One region of the Pseudomonas sp. ADAK13 genome, then DNA from elsewhere that is predicted to be linked to it. Evidence: riboswitches for the same ligand, from Rfam matches in the RefSeq annotation. Region 1 holds a riboswitch; the other holds the start of a gene.
What was found. Region 1 has a riboswitch for manganese ahead of mntP (manganese efflux pump MntP). Riboswitches for the same ligand answer to the same signal wherever they lie in the genome.

Region 1 (7,830 bases):
TCCTGCCCGCCGTGACCCTGGGTTTCGTCAACCTCGGCGTGGTCGCCCGGCAGATCCGCTCGGCGATGCTCGACCAGTTGGGCGAAGACTACATCCGCACCGCCCGCGCCTATGGTTTGTCGCGCTGGGCCGTCATCCTGCGCCACGCCTTGCCCAACGCGCTGATCCCGTCGATCACCGTGCTCGGCCTGACCCTCGGCGACCTGCTCTACGGCGCGGTGCTCACCGAAACCGTGTTCGCCTGGCCGGGCATGGGCGCCTATGTGGTCAAGTCGATCCAGTCCCTGGACTTCCCGGCAGTGATGGGCTTCGCGATCCTGGTGTCGTTTATTTATGTACTGCTCAACATGCTGATCGACCTGCTCTACCGCGTGGTCGACCCGCGCATCGGCGAGGTGAATTGAGATGACCGCTCCCGTGACCATGCCCGTACCGGTGCCCCTGGAGCAGCGCCCCACCTGGCGCGCGCGACTGGAATACCTGGGGTATCAAATACGCCGCAGCCCGCTGACCATTGCCGGCCTGACCATCACCCTGATCGTGCTGATCTGCATGGCGTTCGCCCCCTGGCTGGCCAGCCATGACCCCAACGCCCTGAACCTGGCCCAACGTCTCGCCGAGCCCTCGGCTGAACACTGGTTTGGCACCGATGAAGTCGGCCGCGACCTGTTCAGCCGGGTGCTGTACGGCAGCCGCCAATCGGTGGGCGTCGGGCTGTTCGTGGCGTTTTCATCCTGCCTGGTGGGTGGCCTGTTGGGCTGCCTGTCGGGGATTATCGGCGGGCGTTTCGACAGCCTGATCATGCGCCTGATGGACATCATGCTGTCGGTGCCGTCCCTGGTGCTGATCATGGCCCTGGCCGCGGCACTGGGCCCGAGTCTGTTCAACGCGATGCTGGCGATCACCGTGGTGCGCATTCCGTTCTACGTGCGCCTGGCCCGTGGCCAGGCCCTGAGCATTCGCCAGATGGGCTACGTCAAGGCGTCCCAGACCTTCGGCGCCGGGCGCTGGCACATCGTGTCGTGGCACGTGGGCCGCAATGCGATGCCACCGTTGCTGGTGCAACTGAGCCTGGACATCGGCAGCGCGATCCTGATGGCCTCGGCCCTGGGTTTCATCGGCCTCGGTGCGCAACAGCCCACCGCCGAATGGGGGGCGATGGTTGCCACCGGGCGCAATTTCATCCTCGACAACTGGTGGTACTCGACCTTTCCGGGGCTGGCGATCCTGGTCACCGCCACCGGTTTCAACCTGCTGGGTGACGGTGTTCGTGACCTGCTCGACCCACGGCAACAGGGGAAATGACCATGTCCAGTTCGGCAGTCCTTGCCATCGACAACCTGAGCCTGGAATTTCCGGCTTACCGTAATAATGTGCAGGCGCTCAACGGCGTGTCGTTGCACGTCAACCCCGGCGAAGTCGTCGGCGTGGTAGGTGAGTCCGGCTCCGGCAAATCCGTGACCGCGATGCTCAGCCTGCGCCTGCTGCCGGAGCGCAGTTACCGCATCACCGCCGGCAGCTTGCAGATGCTGGGCCGCGACATGCTGGCTGCCAGCGAGAAAGAGCTGTTGCAGATTCGCGGGCGTGACGCGGCAATGATCTTCCAGGAGCCGATGACCGCGTTGAACCCGACCCGGCGCATCGGCCGGCAGATGCTCGACGTGATCATCCATCACCAGCGCCTGAGCAAGGCCGACGCCCGCGCCAAGGCCATCGCCCTGCTGCGGGACATGCACATCGCCGACCCCGAACAGGTGCTCGACAGCTACCCCTTCGAACTCTCCGGCGGCATGCGCCAGCGGGTGATGATCGCCCTGGCGTTTTCCTGCGACCCGCAGTTGCTGATCGCCGACGAACCCACCACTGCCCTCGACGTCACCGTGCAACGCCAGGTGCTGTTGCTGCTGCGGGAAAAAGCCCGGGAACGCGGCACCGCGATTTTGCTGATCACCCACGACATGGCCGTGGTCTCGCAGTTCTGCGACCGGGTGTACGTGATGTACACCGGCGCCGTGGTGGAAGAAGGCCCCACCGCCCAGGTCATGAGCGACCCGCGCCACCCCTACACCCAGGGCCTGCTCAGCGGTTTGCCGGAACAGGTGAAACCCGGTGACGACCTGCTGACCATCCCCGGCCAGGTGCCCAACCTCGCCGCCCTGCCCTCAGGCTGCACCTTCCGCGAACGTTGCCCACAGGCCATGAGCCAATGCATCGAGCGCCCGCGCCTGGATCTGATCAACCCTGTCGGCACCCGCAAAAGCGCGTGCTGGCTGACTGCCGGGGAGTCGGTGCAATGACAGTGTCCCAGGATTCACTGCTGGCCCTGCGAGATGTACGGGTCAAGTTCCCGGTAAAAACCGACTGGCTGGGTCGCCCGCGCGGTTACGCCCATGCCCTCAATGGCATCGACCTGCAAGTGCGCCGTGGGGAAACCCTGGGCATTGTCGGCGAATCCGGCTGCGGCAAAAGCACCCTCGCCCAACTGTTGATGGGCCTGGTCAAGCCCAGCGACGGCGAAGTCGACTGGGTCTACGAAAGCGCCCGGGAACGTCACCGCCACGTGCAGATCGTGTTCCAGGACCCGCAATCGTCCCTCGACCCACGGCTGCCCATCTGGAAAATCATCACCGAACCGCTGTTCGCCCTCGGTGACACGCCCAAGAGCGAAATGCGCACCATCGCTGCCAAAGTCGCTGCCCAAGTGGGCATCCGCGCCGAATACCTGGACCGCTACCCGCACCAGTTCTCCGGTGGCCAACGGCAACGCATCGCCATCGCCCGCGCACTCGCTTCCAACCCGAGCATCCTGGTGCTGGACGAACCCACCTCGGCGCTGGACATCTCGGTGCAGGCGCAAATCCTCAACCTGCTGGCCGAGCTGCAACGCCGGCTGGGGCTGACCTATATCCTGATCTCCCACAACGTCTCGGTGGTGCGGCACATGGCCGACCGGGTGGCGGTGATGTACCTGGGGCAGATTGTGGAACTGGGGTGTGCCGAGCAGGTGCTGGAACAGCCGAAGCATCCGTATACCCAATTGCTATTGGAGGCGGTGCCCAAGCTTGGGGTGGCGCTGGATGATGCTTACGTCAGCGCGCCGACGGAGCTGCCGGGGAACCGCGTATTGCCGGCCGGGTGTTTCTTTCTCGACCGCTGCCCGAGGCGCACCAAAGGGTGTGAGCGGCCGCAGCGGTTGACGGGGGGCATGAGCCAGCAGGTGCGGTGCCATCTGGAGCACCCGTGATCATCCGTTAACAAAATTTTCATATGGCCAAGGCTATGATCCGCCACCTCGTTGGGGAGTAGCCTGCTTCGGATTCTCGAAGCGTTCGTATCAACATTCTCGGCAACATGCCGTGGTGCGAACACCATTTTGGTTGGTGAGACCAGCGACACATCCATGCCTGAAGTCGGGCGTGTGGTTGTGTCGTTGACTCATATAGCCCGACTGGAAATCTTGCCGTGAACCCCATTTCCCTGATCCTTCTCGCCCTTGCCATGTCCACGGACGCCTTTGCGGCGGCCATCGGCAAAGGCTCCAGCCTGCACAAACCACGCTTGACCGAAGCCCTGCGGGCCGGCCTGATCTTTGGTGTGATTGAAGCCATCACGCCGATTATCGGCTGGGCCATCGGCCACGCCGCCACCCGCTGGGTGCAAAACTGGGACCACTGGATCGCCTTCACCCTGCTGGTCGGCCTGGGCCTGCACATGATCTACAACGGTTTGAAGGCCGATGATCCAGAGGAAGAGAAACCGAGCCAGCACTCCTTCATGATCCTTGCCGTGACGGCGTTTGCCACCAGCATTGATGCCCTGGCCGTGGGCGTGGGCCTGGCGTTTGTCGACGTGAATATCCTGGTGGCCGCCGCGGCTATCGGTCTGGCGACGATGACCATGGTGACCCTCGGCATGATGCTCGGCCGGGTGCTGGGCACGGTGGTGGGCAAGCGCGCCGAGATGGTCGGCGGCGTGGTGTTGATGCTGGTGGGTGCGACGATTTTGTATGAGCACCTGTCGGCCTGATCAACGCATACAAAAATGTGGGAGCTGGCTTGCCTGCGATAACGGAGTGTCAGTCAACAATGATATCGACTGATACATCGCCATCGCAGGCAAGCCAGCTCCCACACTGAATCTGCTGCAACTTATCGAGCGTACCTCAGGCCGCGTGTTTTTCTTTCTTCAGGCTGTCGATGTCGATCACGAACCGATACTTCACATCGCCCTTGAGCATGCGCTCGTAGGCTTCATTGATGTTCTGGATGTCGATCATTTCGATGTCCGAGACAATCCCGTGTTTGGCGCAGAAATCCAGCATGTCCTGGGTTTCCTGGATGCCACCGATCAACGACCCGGCCAGGCTGCGGCGCTTGAAGATCAGGTTGAATACCGTCGGTGACGGGTGCGGGCTGTCCGGCGCGCCCACCAGGGTCATGGTGCCGTCGCGCTTGAGCAGGTTGAGGAACGCATCCAGGTTGTGGGACGCGGCCACAGTGTTGAGGATGAAGTCCAGGGAGTTGGCGACCTTGGCCATTTCATCCGGGTTCTTCGACACCACCACTTCATCAGCGCCCAGGCGCAGGCCGTCTTCGCGCTTGTTCGGCGAGGTGGTGAACAGCACCACGTAGGCGCCCATGGCGTGGGCGATTTTCACCGCCATATGCCCCAGGCCACCCAGGCCAACGACGCCGACGCGCTTGCCCGGCCCGACGTTCCAGTGATGCAGCGGCGAATAGGTGGTGATGCCGGCGCACAGCAAGGGCGCGACTGCCGCGAGGTTGCTCTCGTCATGGGAGATGCGCAGGACGAACTTCTCCTTGACCACGATATTGTCGGAATAGCCGCCGAAGGTGTTTTCGCCGCCAAACGCCGGGCCGTTGTAGGTGCCGGTGAAACCGTTTTCGCAGTACTGCTCCTCGCCCTCGGCGCAGGATTCGCACTGCTGGCAGCTGTCGACCATGCAGCCGACACCGGCCAGGTCGCCTACCTTGAATTTGCTCACGTTGTCGCCCACTGCGGTCACCCGGCCAACGATTTCATGGCCCGGCACCGACGGGTACAGGGTGTTGTTCCATTCGTTGCGTACGGTGTGCAGGTCCGAGTGGCAGACGCCGCAGTAGAGGATGTCCATCTGCACGTCATCGGCCCCGGGGGCGCGACGCTCGAATGTGAAGGGTTTGAGTGAATCCTTGGAGTCACGAGCGGCGTAGCTGTAAGTCTTGGCCATTTCGTTCACCTGTGTGTTCAGACGTTGAAATCAGTGGACCCGCACAGACGCTGAACCGTTCAACCGAGCACGTCCATACAATCCGCCCGACAGACAGGCCCCTAAGCTGGCGACTTTTCGATCACGCTGAAAAGTGCTGGAGAGTGGGCATGTGCAAGAAAGTGACGACGATATCCCTGGCCTTGACGCTGTTGGCCGCACAGATGACGGGCAATGCGTTTGCCGCAACCCCGAATGTGGCCGTGGCACCGCAATACGACACCAGCCACGTCTATGTCGCCCCGGCCGACGTGGACCGCTTTGCCCAGAGTTTTCTCGCCACGTTCGGTGGCAAAAGCACGCCCCAGGTGGTGGTGAATGTACTGCCAGTGCCCAGCAGCACCACCTCGCAACTGCTGCAGACGCCGGCGGGCACCGTGTCATTGTTCGGCTTCACCACGCCTGTCCCGCATCCATTTGGTCAGGAGCGTAACGGCTACCTGGTCAAGGACATGGACGTTGCCCTGAAGGCCGCCCGGGAAAACGGCGCGGCAGTGATCGTCAGTGATTTTCCCGACCCTATCGGCCGTGATGCGGTGATTCAATGGCCGGGAGGCGTGAATATGCAGCTCTATTGGCACACCAAAACGCCGGACTATGCGGCGTTCCAGACGGTTCCGGAAAACCGGGTATATGTCTCGGGTGATCGCGCCGACACCTTTATCAAGGCGTTCCTCGGATTTTCCCACGGCAAGGTCCTGGCGGATGACAAGCACGCGCCCGCCGTGGATATCGGGCAAGCCAGTGGCAACTACCGCCGTGTCGACATCGAGTCGCCGTTCGGACGCATGGCGGTGCTGGTCACCAACGGCCAACTGCCCTACCCCTTCGGCCATGAAACCACCGGCTACCAGGTGGCCGACCTGACCGACACCCTGGGCAAAGCCACTGGCTCCGGTGCCAAGGTGCTGGTCCCGGCGTTTGACAGTAAGGGCCGGCGCAGCGCGCTGGTGGAATTCCCGGGCGGTTACGTCGCGGAGATTCACCAGCTCAGCGGGGCAAAATGATCCGCGGCACAGGCTGGGGCCTCGCGGTGCTGTGGCCACTGCTGGCCGCCGGCGTCCACGCCGACGATCAACCGACGCGCCCGACGATCAAGGCCAACCGCTGGCAGGAAGACTGGTCGGTGCTCAAAGACCCGGCGCTGCGTACGCAGCCGCTGGATAACCTCAAGTACATCTCGCTGTCCGATGCGAACCCGTTCACTTACCTGTCCCTGGGTGCGACCTTGCGGGAGCGCTTCGAGATGAACGACGCCGGCGGTTTCGGTGTGAAGAACGTGGCCCGCGACCGGTACCTGATCCAGCGGTTCCAGGTGCATGCCGACCTGCACCTGAACGAAAACTGGCGGGTGTTTACCCAGCTGGAGGACGCGCGGGCCTATGACAAAACCTCAATCGGTGGCGCCGACCAGAACCGTGTCGACCTGCGCCTGGCTTTTGCCGAGTACATCAACACCTTCCGTGCCGGCACGTTCAAGGCGCGCATCGGCCGGCAAGACTTTGCCTTCGACTTGCAGCGCTTCATCTCGTCACGGGACGGGCCGAATGTGCGCCAGTCCTTTGATGCGCTGTGGGCCGACTGGGAAACCTCGAACTGGCGTTTTATCGGGATCGCCAGCCACCCGGTGCAATACCAGGATGAGCGGCACTTCGACGATAAATCCAACGCTGACGCGCAGTTTCACATGCTGCGGGTCGAGCGACTGGTGGGTGGCAAGAATGAGCTGTCAGCCTATTACGGGGTGTATGAACGCAGCGATGCCCACTACCTGGACGGCGACGGCGATGAGAAACGCCAGCTGTTCGACGCGCGGCTGGGCGGCGCGGCCCTGGGCTTCGACTGGGACATTGAAGCCATGCTGCAAGGGGGCTCGGTGGGCCACAAGGATATTCGCGCCTGGGGCGGCGGCAGCCGCGTGGGCTACACCTTCGACAACCTGGCCTGGGCACCGCGTCTGGGGCTGCAAATGGATATTGCCTCGGGCGATCGCCACGCCGGGGACGGCACAATCGGCACGTTCAACCCGCTGTTTCCCAATGGTTACTACTTTTCCCTGGCGGGTTATACGGGCTACAGCAACCTGATTCACGTCAAACCGTCGATCACCGTCAAGCCCATCGCCAAGCTGAGCGTGCAGACTGCCGTCGGCCTGCTTTGGCGGCAAACCACCGCAGACGCGGTCTACACTCAGCCAAACCTCCCCGTTGCGGGAACCGCAGGCCAGGGTGAGCGCTGGACCGGCGCCTATGCGCAAGTCCGCACCGACTATGGGTTTACCCCCAACCTCACCGGCGCCGTCGAGGCCGTGCACTACGCGGTCGGCCAGACGCTGCAGGATGCGGGCGGGCATGACAGCAATTACCTGGGGGTCGAACTCAAGTTCAGTTGGTAAACCCAACCAAGCACACCCGTACAAGCTCGCCCCGGGCTTTTCGGCAATAGTCAGCCTTTGTCTTTGATCCCCACCCATGCATGCCGATCAGGCGCGCACTCAAGGAGTTTCCATGAGCACCTTCCTCACCAAAGACGGTACCGAAATCTACTTCAAGGACTGGGGC
Region 2 (7,830 bases), 3.3 Mb from region 1:
TGACGAAGGCGGGGTCCATCACGATGTCGCGGTGGTTGGCCAGGAACAGGTAGGCGCTGCCAGACTTGAACTGCTCCACGCCGGTGTACGTCACGCCGTCGGTCGCGCGCTCGATGGTGTGGTCGACGTAAAACTCGACTTTGTCCTGCAGCGTGGCCACGGTGGTGACGCCGGCGAACTCACGGCGCAGCTTGTGGGCGATCATCGGCTTGAGCAGCCAGCCGAAGGCGCCGGCAAAGCGCGGGAAGCGAAAGTGCGTCAGGATGTCCAGAAAGGCCTTGTCACTGAACAGTCGGGCCAGCACTGCCGGGACTTCGCTGTCGTTGTAAGGTCGGATGGTATCGAATTCGCCCATCATGCTCTCTTGTTAGAAACGGCTAGGGTAAGTAAAGGTTTGGAACAATAAATATCAGGGCGTGGTCCGGGCAATTGGCCGGGACGAAAAATAGCCCTGTAAATAGACCGGCGATTATACGCACAAGTCACCTGGGAGACCGCGATGGAAGAGGAGTCGTACGAATGTCCTTATTGTGGAGAGGTAGTCACCGCGTTACTGGACCTGTCCGGGGGCGATCAGCACTATATTGAGGACTGCCCGGTGTGCTGCCGGCCCATTACCTTCATCCTGCAGATTCATGGTGATGAATGGATGCTCGAAGTGCGCAGCGAGAACGAATAAAGGTACGCCCATGCAGCGAATCTACGAACCGGAAAACCTGATGGAAGGTGAATTGCTGCATGGCATGCTCGAGAGCGAGGGCATCACTGCGCACCTGGTGGGGCGCGATTTGCTGGGTGGCACCGGTGAGTTGCCGATCTACGGCCTGCTGGCGCTGGCGGTGGAGAACGATCAGGCCGCCTACGCCCGTGAGTTGATCACCGCCTACAACGGGGCCCAACCCGTGCCGGGTGATGAACCCGACAGCTTCCCCGACGTGTTGGTCTGTTAGGCTGTCGGCCAGTTTCTCCAAGAGTCGTGTTGCCCCATGTGTGGACGTTATGCCCTGTTTCGCTGGAACCCCACGTTTGCTGCCTTGCCGGGCTTTCCGGCCGACCAGCAGGCCCAGTGGAACATTTCTCCCAATGATTCGGTGCTGATCCAGCGCCTGAGCGACGGCCAGCACACCCTGGCGCGGGCGCGCTGGGGCCTCACGCCGCCCTGGCTGACCGATCTTTCCCGTACGCCGGCCCACGCCCGGGCGGAAACCCTGGCGGAGCAACCGATGTTTCGCGAAGCCTTTCGTCAGCGCCGCTGTTTGTTGCCGGCCAACGGTTTCTACGAATGGCGCGGCACCCAGCGCAAGCGTCCGTATTGGCTGACGCCGGGGGAGGGCAGCACGCTGTTCTTTGCGGCGATCTGGGAAGCGTATCCAGTGCAGGAGCAGGTGTGGTTGAGTACGGCGGTGGTGACCCAGGCGGCGCAGAGCCAGCGGCGGCCGCTCATTCTCGATGCGGCGGGGCAGGCAGCCTGGCTGAACCCCGAGACGCCGTTGCACACCTTGCAGGCCTTGTTGGCCAGTGAACCCACCGCGTTGCGCGAGCGGGTGCTGGCCAATATGGTCAACGATCCGAAACTCAATGGGCCGGAGTGCCTGACGCCGGGTTGAGCCTGCAGGTTTTTGCTTGGGTTTAGGGCCCTATCGCAGGCAAGCCAGCTCCCACCTTTGATCTGTGAATACATTCAAAGTGTGGGAGCTGGCTTGCCTGCGATGAGGCCCTGAACTTCACCCAATAACCTCAAACCTTGAACTGATTGATCAACCGGCGCTGCTGCTCCGCCAGCTTGGTCAAATCCGCGCTGGCCGCGCTCGACTCGTCCGCCCCGCCCGCCACTTCATTGGCCACTTGCCCGATATTGATCACGTTACGGTTGATGTCCTCGGCCACCGCACTCTGTTCCTCGGCGGCGCTGGCGATCTGGGTGTTCATGTCGTTGATCACCGACACCGCCTGCGTGATGGTCTCCAGCGCCTGTGCCGCCTTGGCTGCGTGTTGCACGCTTTCGTCGGTGCGGTTCTGGCTGTCTTCCATCACCCGCACCACGTCGCGGGTGCCTTGCTGCAGTTGCTGGATCATGGTCTGGATTTCTTCGGTGGCCTTCTGGGTCTTCTGCGCCAGGTTGCGCACCTCGTCGGCCACCACCGCAAATCCGCGTCCTTGCTCACCGGCACGCGCCGCCTCGATGGCCGCGTTGAGCGCCAGCAGGTTGGTCTGCTCGGCAATCCCGCGAATCGCCGTGAGGATGGCGTTGATGTTCTCGCTGTCCTTGGCCAGTGCCTGCACCACACCGACCGCCTTGCCGATTTCCTGGGCGAGGGCGCCGATGGAGGTGGAGGTGTCGCGCACAATCTGCATGCCCTGGCTCGCCGCCTGGTCGGCGTGGCTGGCGGCTTGGGCAGCCTGGGTGGCGTTGCGCGCCACGTCCTGGGCGGTCGCGGTCATCTCGTGTACGGCGGTGGCCACCTGATCGATCTCGACCATCTGCTTGTGCACGCCCTGGTTGGTGCGAATCGCGATGTCAGCGGTGTGTTCCGACGAGTCGCTGACCTTCTGCACCGAGCTCACCACCTGGGTAATCATCCCCTGCAATTTGGCCAGGAACGTATTGAAGCCACTGGCAATCGCCCCCAGTTCGTCGGCGCGATCACTGGTCAGGCGGCGGGTCAGGTCGCCTTCGCCCTGGGCGATGTCATTGAGCATCGCCACCATTTGCTTGAGCGGCCGGGCAATGCCGTGGCCCACCAGCCAGATCACCAGCAAGCCGATGCCGGCAATCAGCAATCCGGCCACGGCCATGCCGAAAATATCGGTTTTGCGCTGGGCGTCGAGGTCATGCTGCATGGCCTGCAAGTCGGCCATGACTGCGCTCAGGGGCAGTTGCATCATCAGGGTCCAGCGGGCGTCGGTCTGGCCGATGTTGAACGGCAGGAACAACTCGATATGCCCGTGTTCCTTGTCCACGTCGTAGCGTACTTCGCCGATCTTCAGTTGGCTGAGGTTCGCCAGTTCGTTGCTGTCGAGCAGGTCACTGGCTTTTTCCCCCAGCTTGCTGGCGTCCTGGGTGTAGGCCACCAGGCGGCCGTTGCTGGAAATCAGCGCCAGTTCACCGGCGCCGTTGTACAAATTCTGATCAGCCTTGGTGAGCATTTCCTGGATGAAGTTCACCGACAGGTCGGCGCCGACAATGCCCTGGAAGGTGCCGTCGATCATGATCGGTTCGATAAACGAGGCGAGCATCACCATCGCGTTGCCCACCTTATAAGGGGCCGGGTCGATGGCGCAGGGCTTTTTGCTTTCCTTGGAGCAGAGGTAGTACTCACTGGCGCGCACGCCGGTAGAGAGGATGGTCTGGTCGGCCACGTCCGCGAGTTTATCCAGGCCCAGGCTGCCGTCGGCATTGCGGAACCACCAGGGCAGGAAGCGGCCGTTGGTTTCGATACCGACCACCGGGCTGTTCACATAGGCGGCGTCGTTGTGGTCGATGGCGTTGGCTTCCCAGCCTATATAGGCACCGAGAATCTTCGGGTTGCGCACCACGGTTTCGTGGATCAGGTTGATCAACTGTTCCCGGGAGACCGCCAGTTGCGGGTTGCCGTTGGCGTCTTTCATGCCCATCAGGGCGTTGGCGGTGGCCAGGCCCTTGGCGGTTACCAGCGGCGCTTCCAGTTCCCGCTGGATCAGCGTCGCCTGGGTTTGCGCCAGCGCGGTCAGGCGTTGCTCGATGATCTGTTCGAATTGCCCCTGGGTGCGTTCCTGCACCATCTCCTGGGTACGCGCCCCGGCGAACAAGGCGTACAGCACCAACACCGCCACCACGCTCAGGACAATGGCCCCGGCCAGTGCCGCGACAGAAAATTGAATCGACTTGAACTTCATGACGGCTCCGGGCGCAGGGGGAGATTGGCTGCTTTTTTATATCGGCCGCGAGCGGGGGAGACATGAGGGGCATATCCTCAAAATGACTGTGCCGGATCGGCGAATGTCGCAAATGGAAAGGTCGTCGGCGGTTTATGAATTTTTTTCGGCAGTGTGGGATGTATCTGAAAATAGGCGGCTACACGTCTGTTGTATCTGGCGCCGATACATTTGGCCGACTACGATACGCGCCATGTTTTCAGGGAGCAGGTTGATGAAAAAGACAGTGGCGGTATGTGCGTTGGGCACGGCGGTATTGCTCGCCGGTTGCCAGTCGGTCAACACCACCAGCGGCGGTGCCGTGGGTGTTGAGCGCAAGCAGTACATGTTCAGCATGTTGTCGAGCCAGGAAGTCGACCAGATGTATGCGCAGTCCTACCAGCAGACCCTGGGTGAAGCCAGCGGCAAAGGCCTGGTGGACAAGACCAGCGCCAATGCCAAGCGTGTGCAGGCGATTGCCAACCGCCTGATCGCCCAGGCGCCGACGTTCCGGCCGGATGCGGCGCAGTGGAAGTGGGAAGTGAACCTGATCAAAAGTGACGAGATGAACGCCAACTGTGGGCCTGGCGGCAAGATCTTCGTGTACAGCGCGCTGATCGATAATCTCAAGTTGACCGACGATGAACTCGCCGCCGTGATGGGTCATGAAATTGCCCACGCCTTGCGTGAACACGGTCGCGAAGCCATGTCCAAGGCCTACGGTATCGAGATGGCGAAGCAGGGGGCCGGCGCGTTGTTCGGCCTGGGTCAGGACAGCATGGCGTTGGCCGATACCGTGGCCAACTACGGCATGACCTTGCCCAACAGCCGCAGCAATGAAAACGAAGCAGACCTGATCGGCCTGGAGTTGTCGGCGCGTGCCGGTTACAACCCGAACGCGGCGATTACCCTGTGGAACAAAATGGCCAAGGCCTCGGAAGGCTCGCCACCTGAGTTCATGAGCACTCACCCGGCCTCCAGCAGCCGGATCGCCTCGTTGCAGGCGGCGATTCCGAAGGTGATGCCGTTGTATCAACAGGCCAAAAAGTCCTGATTCATAAGGCTGAAATGCAAATCTAAATGTGGGAGCCCGGCTTGTGTGGGAGCCGGGCTTGCCCGCGATGCAGGCACCTCGGTGTGCCAGTTGCACCGAGGTGATGCTATCGCAGGCAAGCCAGCTCCTACACAAGCCCAGCCCCACATGGGTCGTGTCTAGATCCAGCCACTGCTCTGCATGGCCTTGTACACCGCAACGATTGCCAGGATGAAAAACGCCGTGGCCGCCAATCGACGAATCAGCGTCAGCGGCAATTTATCCGCCGCAAAATTCCCTGCCAGCACCACCGGTACGTTGGCAATCAACATGCCCAGGGTCGTGCCGATAATCACCAGCCACAGTTCCGGGTATTGCGCCGCGAGCATCACGGTAGCGATCTGGGTCTTGTCGCCGATTTCCGCGAGGAAGAATGCGATCAGTGTGGTCAGGAACGGCCCGAATTTGCGGGAGGTGCTGGCTTCGTCATCGTCGAGTTTGTCGGGTACCAGGGTCCACAGCGCCGTGGCGCAGAAGCTCGCCGCGAGGATCCAGTGCAACACCGCGTCCGAGAAGAAACTCCCGAACCAGGCCCCCACGGCACCGGCGGCCGCATGGTTGGCCAAGGTCGCGGCGACGATGCCGGCGATGATCGGCCAGGGTTTGCGAAAGCGTGCAGCAAGAATGAGCGCGAGCAGTTGCGTCTTGTCGCCAATTTCGGCCAAGGCAACGATTGCGGTAGGGACGAGCAGAGAATCCAGCATCAGGTAAGTTCCAGGGGCGGGTCGACACGGCTATGACACGTACAGCCTTCCCGCCCCGGGTAAGGTGTTCGTGTCATAGGTCTTGTCAAACCCCGGTCCGTCTGTGCGGACTCCTGGGTCGCATACGCCATGGTCTGTTGACCAAGTATGTTGACGTATGCCGGACGAGCGTGGCGCTCGTGGGAGACTACTCCCCTAGGACGGAGCGGATTCTGCCTAGGCAAAATCCATTCGGCAAGCCTTCTTTTGGAAAAAGAGTTCAGCCGCGCTTGGCACGGTAAATGCGAAAACCCTGGCCTTCTGCCTTGATTGCGCACACGCCCAGATGCTCTTCGATCAGCGGTTGGTACTTCAGGAAGCTATTCGCAACCAGGCGAAGTTCGCCGCCTTTTGCCAGATGTTTGGCCGCTTTTCGCAGCAAGTTCTCGGTGGCGAAATAATCGGTGTGCACCCCGACATGAAACGGCGGGTTGCTCAGAATCGTGTTCAGATTCATCGGCGCGGCGTCGATGCCATCACCGGTCAACACCTCGGCTTCCAGGCCATTGGCGGCCAATGTCAGGCGACTGCTGGCCGCGGCAAAGGCATCCACGTCGAGCATCGTGACGGTGTTATGCGGATAGCGACGCTTGACCGCCGCCCCGAGCACGCCCGCCCCGCAACCGAAATCCAGCAAATGACCACTCGGCAACTTGTCCAGATGCTCCAGCAGCAGCGCCGTACCGCGATCCAGCCGACCGTGACTGAACACGCCCGGCAGGCTCACGACTTTTAGCGGCCCTTCAGCCAGCGGCACCTCGAACACCTGCGCCAGGCTTTCCAGCGCTACCGGTTCGGGGGCGTTGGCCACCGTGACCAGCCACAACTGACAGTGCCGCGCGTTGTCGAGCTTGCGTGGTTTGCCGAACGGGTTCAGTTGTTTGGCCGCGCTTTCGATGCCGCCTTTCTTTTCCCCCACCAGGTACAACTCTTTGCCAGGCAAGCGCGCCGCCACGGCATTGAGCAGGTAGTCGGTGAGGTCCTTGGACTTGGGCAGGAACACCACCGCCGTCTCGAACGAACGCTCGGGCACGTTCACGCCGAACTGGCTGCGCTCGGCAAAGCGTGCGTCCAGTGCCGCCTGATCGCCGGCGTGCCAGCTCCAGCCATGGGCATTGGGCAGGCGGCCCAGCAGGTCGTCGGCGGGCAAGCCCACCAGCAGCACGTCGCCTTGAAAAAGTTCGGCCTGACGAAGCAGTACTTCACTGCGCGGATCCATGGTCTGCTCCTTGAAAAGGGGCGCAGTTTATCAACTGACGACGCGCAGCGGGGCGCCGCTGAAAAAGCCCTCGGCGTTTTCGATCAATTGGCCGACGATGCGCTGCCGGGCTTCGCGGCTGCCCCACGCATTGTGCGGCGTGACGATCAGTCGAGGGATGTCACCGGCCAGCAGCGGGTTGCCGTTGACCGGGGGTTCTACGCTCAATACATCGGTCGCTGCGCCGCCCAGGTGTCCGCTGCGCAAGGCATCGGCCAGCGCCTGTTCGTTGATCAAACCACCGCGTGCCGTGTTGACGATAAATGCGCCGGGCTTGAGCAGCGCCAGTTCGCGGGCACCGATAAAGTCGCGGGTGTATTCGTTGAGCGGGCAGTGCAGGGTCAGTGCGTCGACCTGCGCCAGCAACTCGTCCAGCGGCACGCGATCAGCCCGGGCAGGGCGTCCCGGGATCGCGCCGAGGATCACCCGCATGCCAAAGGCTTCAGCCAGGCGCGCCACGGCACCGCCCAATTCGCCATGGCCCAGCAGGCCCAGGGTCTTGCCTGCCAGTTCCACGATTGGATAGTCCAGCAGGCAGAACTGCTTGGCTTGCTGCCAGAGCCCAGCGTTTACATCCCGCTGATAGTCGTTCAGGCGTGTCGCCAGGTTGAGCAGCAGCATGATCGTGTGCTGCGCCACCGACGGCGTGCCGTAACCCTGGCAATTGCTCACGGTCACGCCGTGGGCGCGGGCGGCGTCGAGGTCGACGTTGTTGGTGCCGGTGGCGGTCACCAGGATCAGCTTCAGCTCGGGGCACGCCGCCAGGGTTTCGGCATTCAGCGCGATCTTGTTGCTGATCGCCACCTGCGCGCCTTGCAGGCGCTCTACAACGTTCTGCGGGG

Region 2: it holds a riboswitch for manganese, as region 1 does, so the genes downstream of both, HKK54_RS04945 (TMEM165/GDT1 family protein) here and mntP (manganese efflux pump MntP) in region 1, are expected to answer to the same signal.

The regions. Positions count from the first base shown of each region.
Region 1 is NZ_CP052860.1:5,048,751-5,056,580, reverse strand. Features, by position in the region: gene HKK54_RS23430 (ABC transporter permease) at 1-404, shown strand, start outside; gene ddpC (D,D-dipeptide ABC transporter permease) at 406-1,305, shown strand; gene HKK54_RS23420 (ABC transporter ATP-binding protein) at 1,302-2,297, shown strand; gene HKK54_RS23415 (oligopeptide/dipeptide ABC transporter ATP-binding protein) at 2,294-3,244, shown strand; yybP-ykoY riboswitch at 3,285-3,457, shown strand; gene mntP (manganese efflux pump MntP) at 3,463-4,026, shown strand; gene HKK54_RS23405 (NAD(P)-dependent alcohol dehydrogenase) at 4,163-5,230, opposite strand; gene HKK54_RS23400 (glyoxalase) at 5,380-6,276, shown strand; gene HKK54_RS23395 (alginate export family protein) at 6,273-7,664, shown strand; gene HKK54_RS23390 (alpha/beta fold hydrolase) at 7,777-7,830, shown strand, end outside.
Region 2 is NZ_CP052860.1:1,043,945-1,051,774, reverse strand. Features, by position in the region: gene HKK54_RS04975 (1-acyl-sn-glycerol-3-phosphate acyltransferase) at 1-355, opposite strand, end outside; gene HKK54_RS04970 (CPXCG motif-containing cysteine-rich protein) at 500-679, shown strand; gene HKK54_RS04965 (putative signal transducing protein) at 690-950, shown strand; gene HKK54_RS04960 (SOS response-associated peptidase) at 987-1,607, shown strand; gene HKK54_RS33930 (methyl-accepting chemotaxis protein) at 1,738-2,481, opposite strand; partial or broken gene HKK54_RS33925 (HAMP domain-containing protein) at 2,596-2,796, opposite strand; gene HKK54_RS04950 (M48 family metallopeptidase) at 4,130-4,948, shown strand; gene HKK54_RS04945 (TMEM165/GDT1 family protein) at 5,107-5,691, opposite strand; yybP-ykoY riboswitch at 5,779-5,900, opposite strand; gene HKK54_RS04940 (class I SAM-dependent methyltransferase) at 5,951-6,949, opposite strand; gene HKK54_RS04935 (2-hydroxyacid dehydrogenase) at 6,980-7,830, opposite strand, start outside.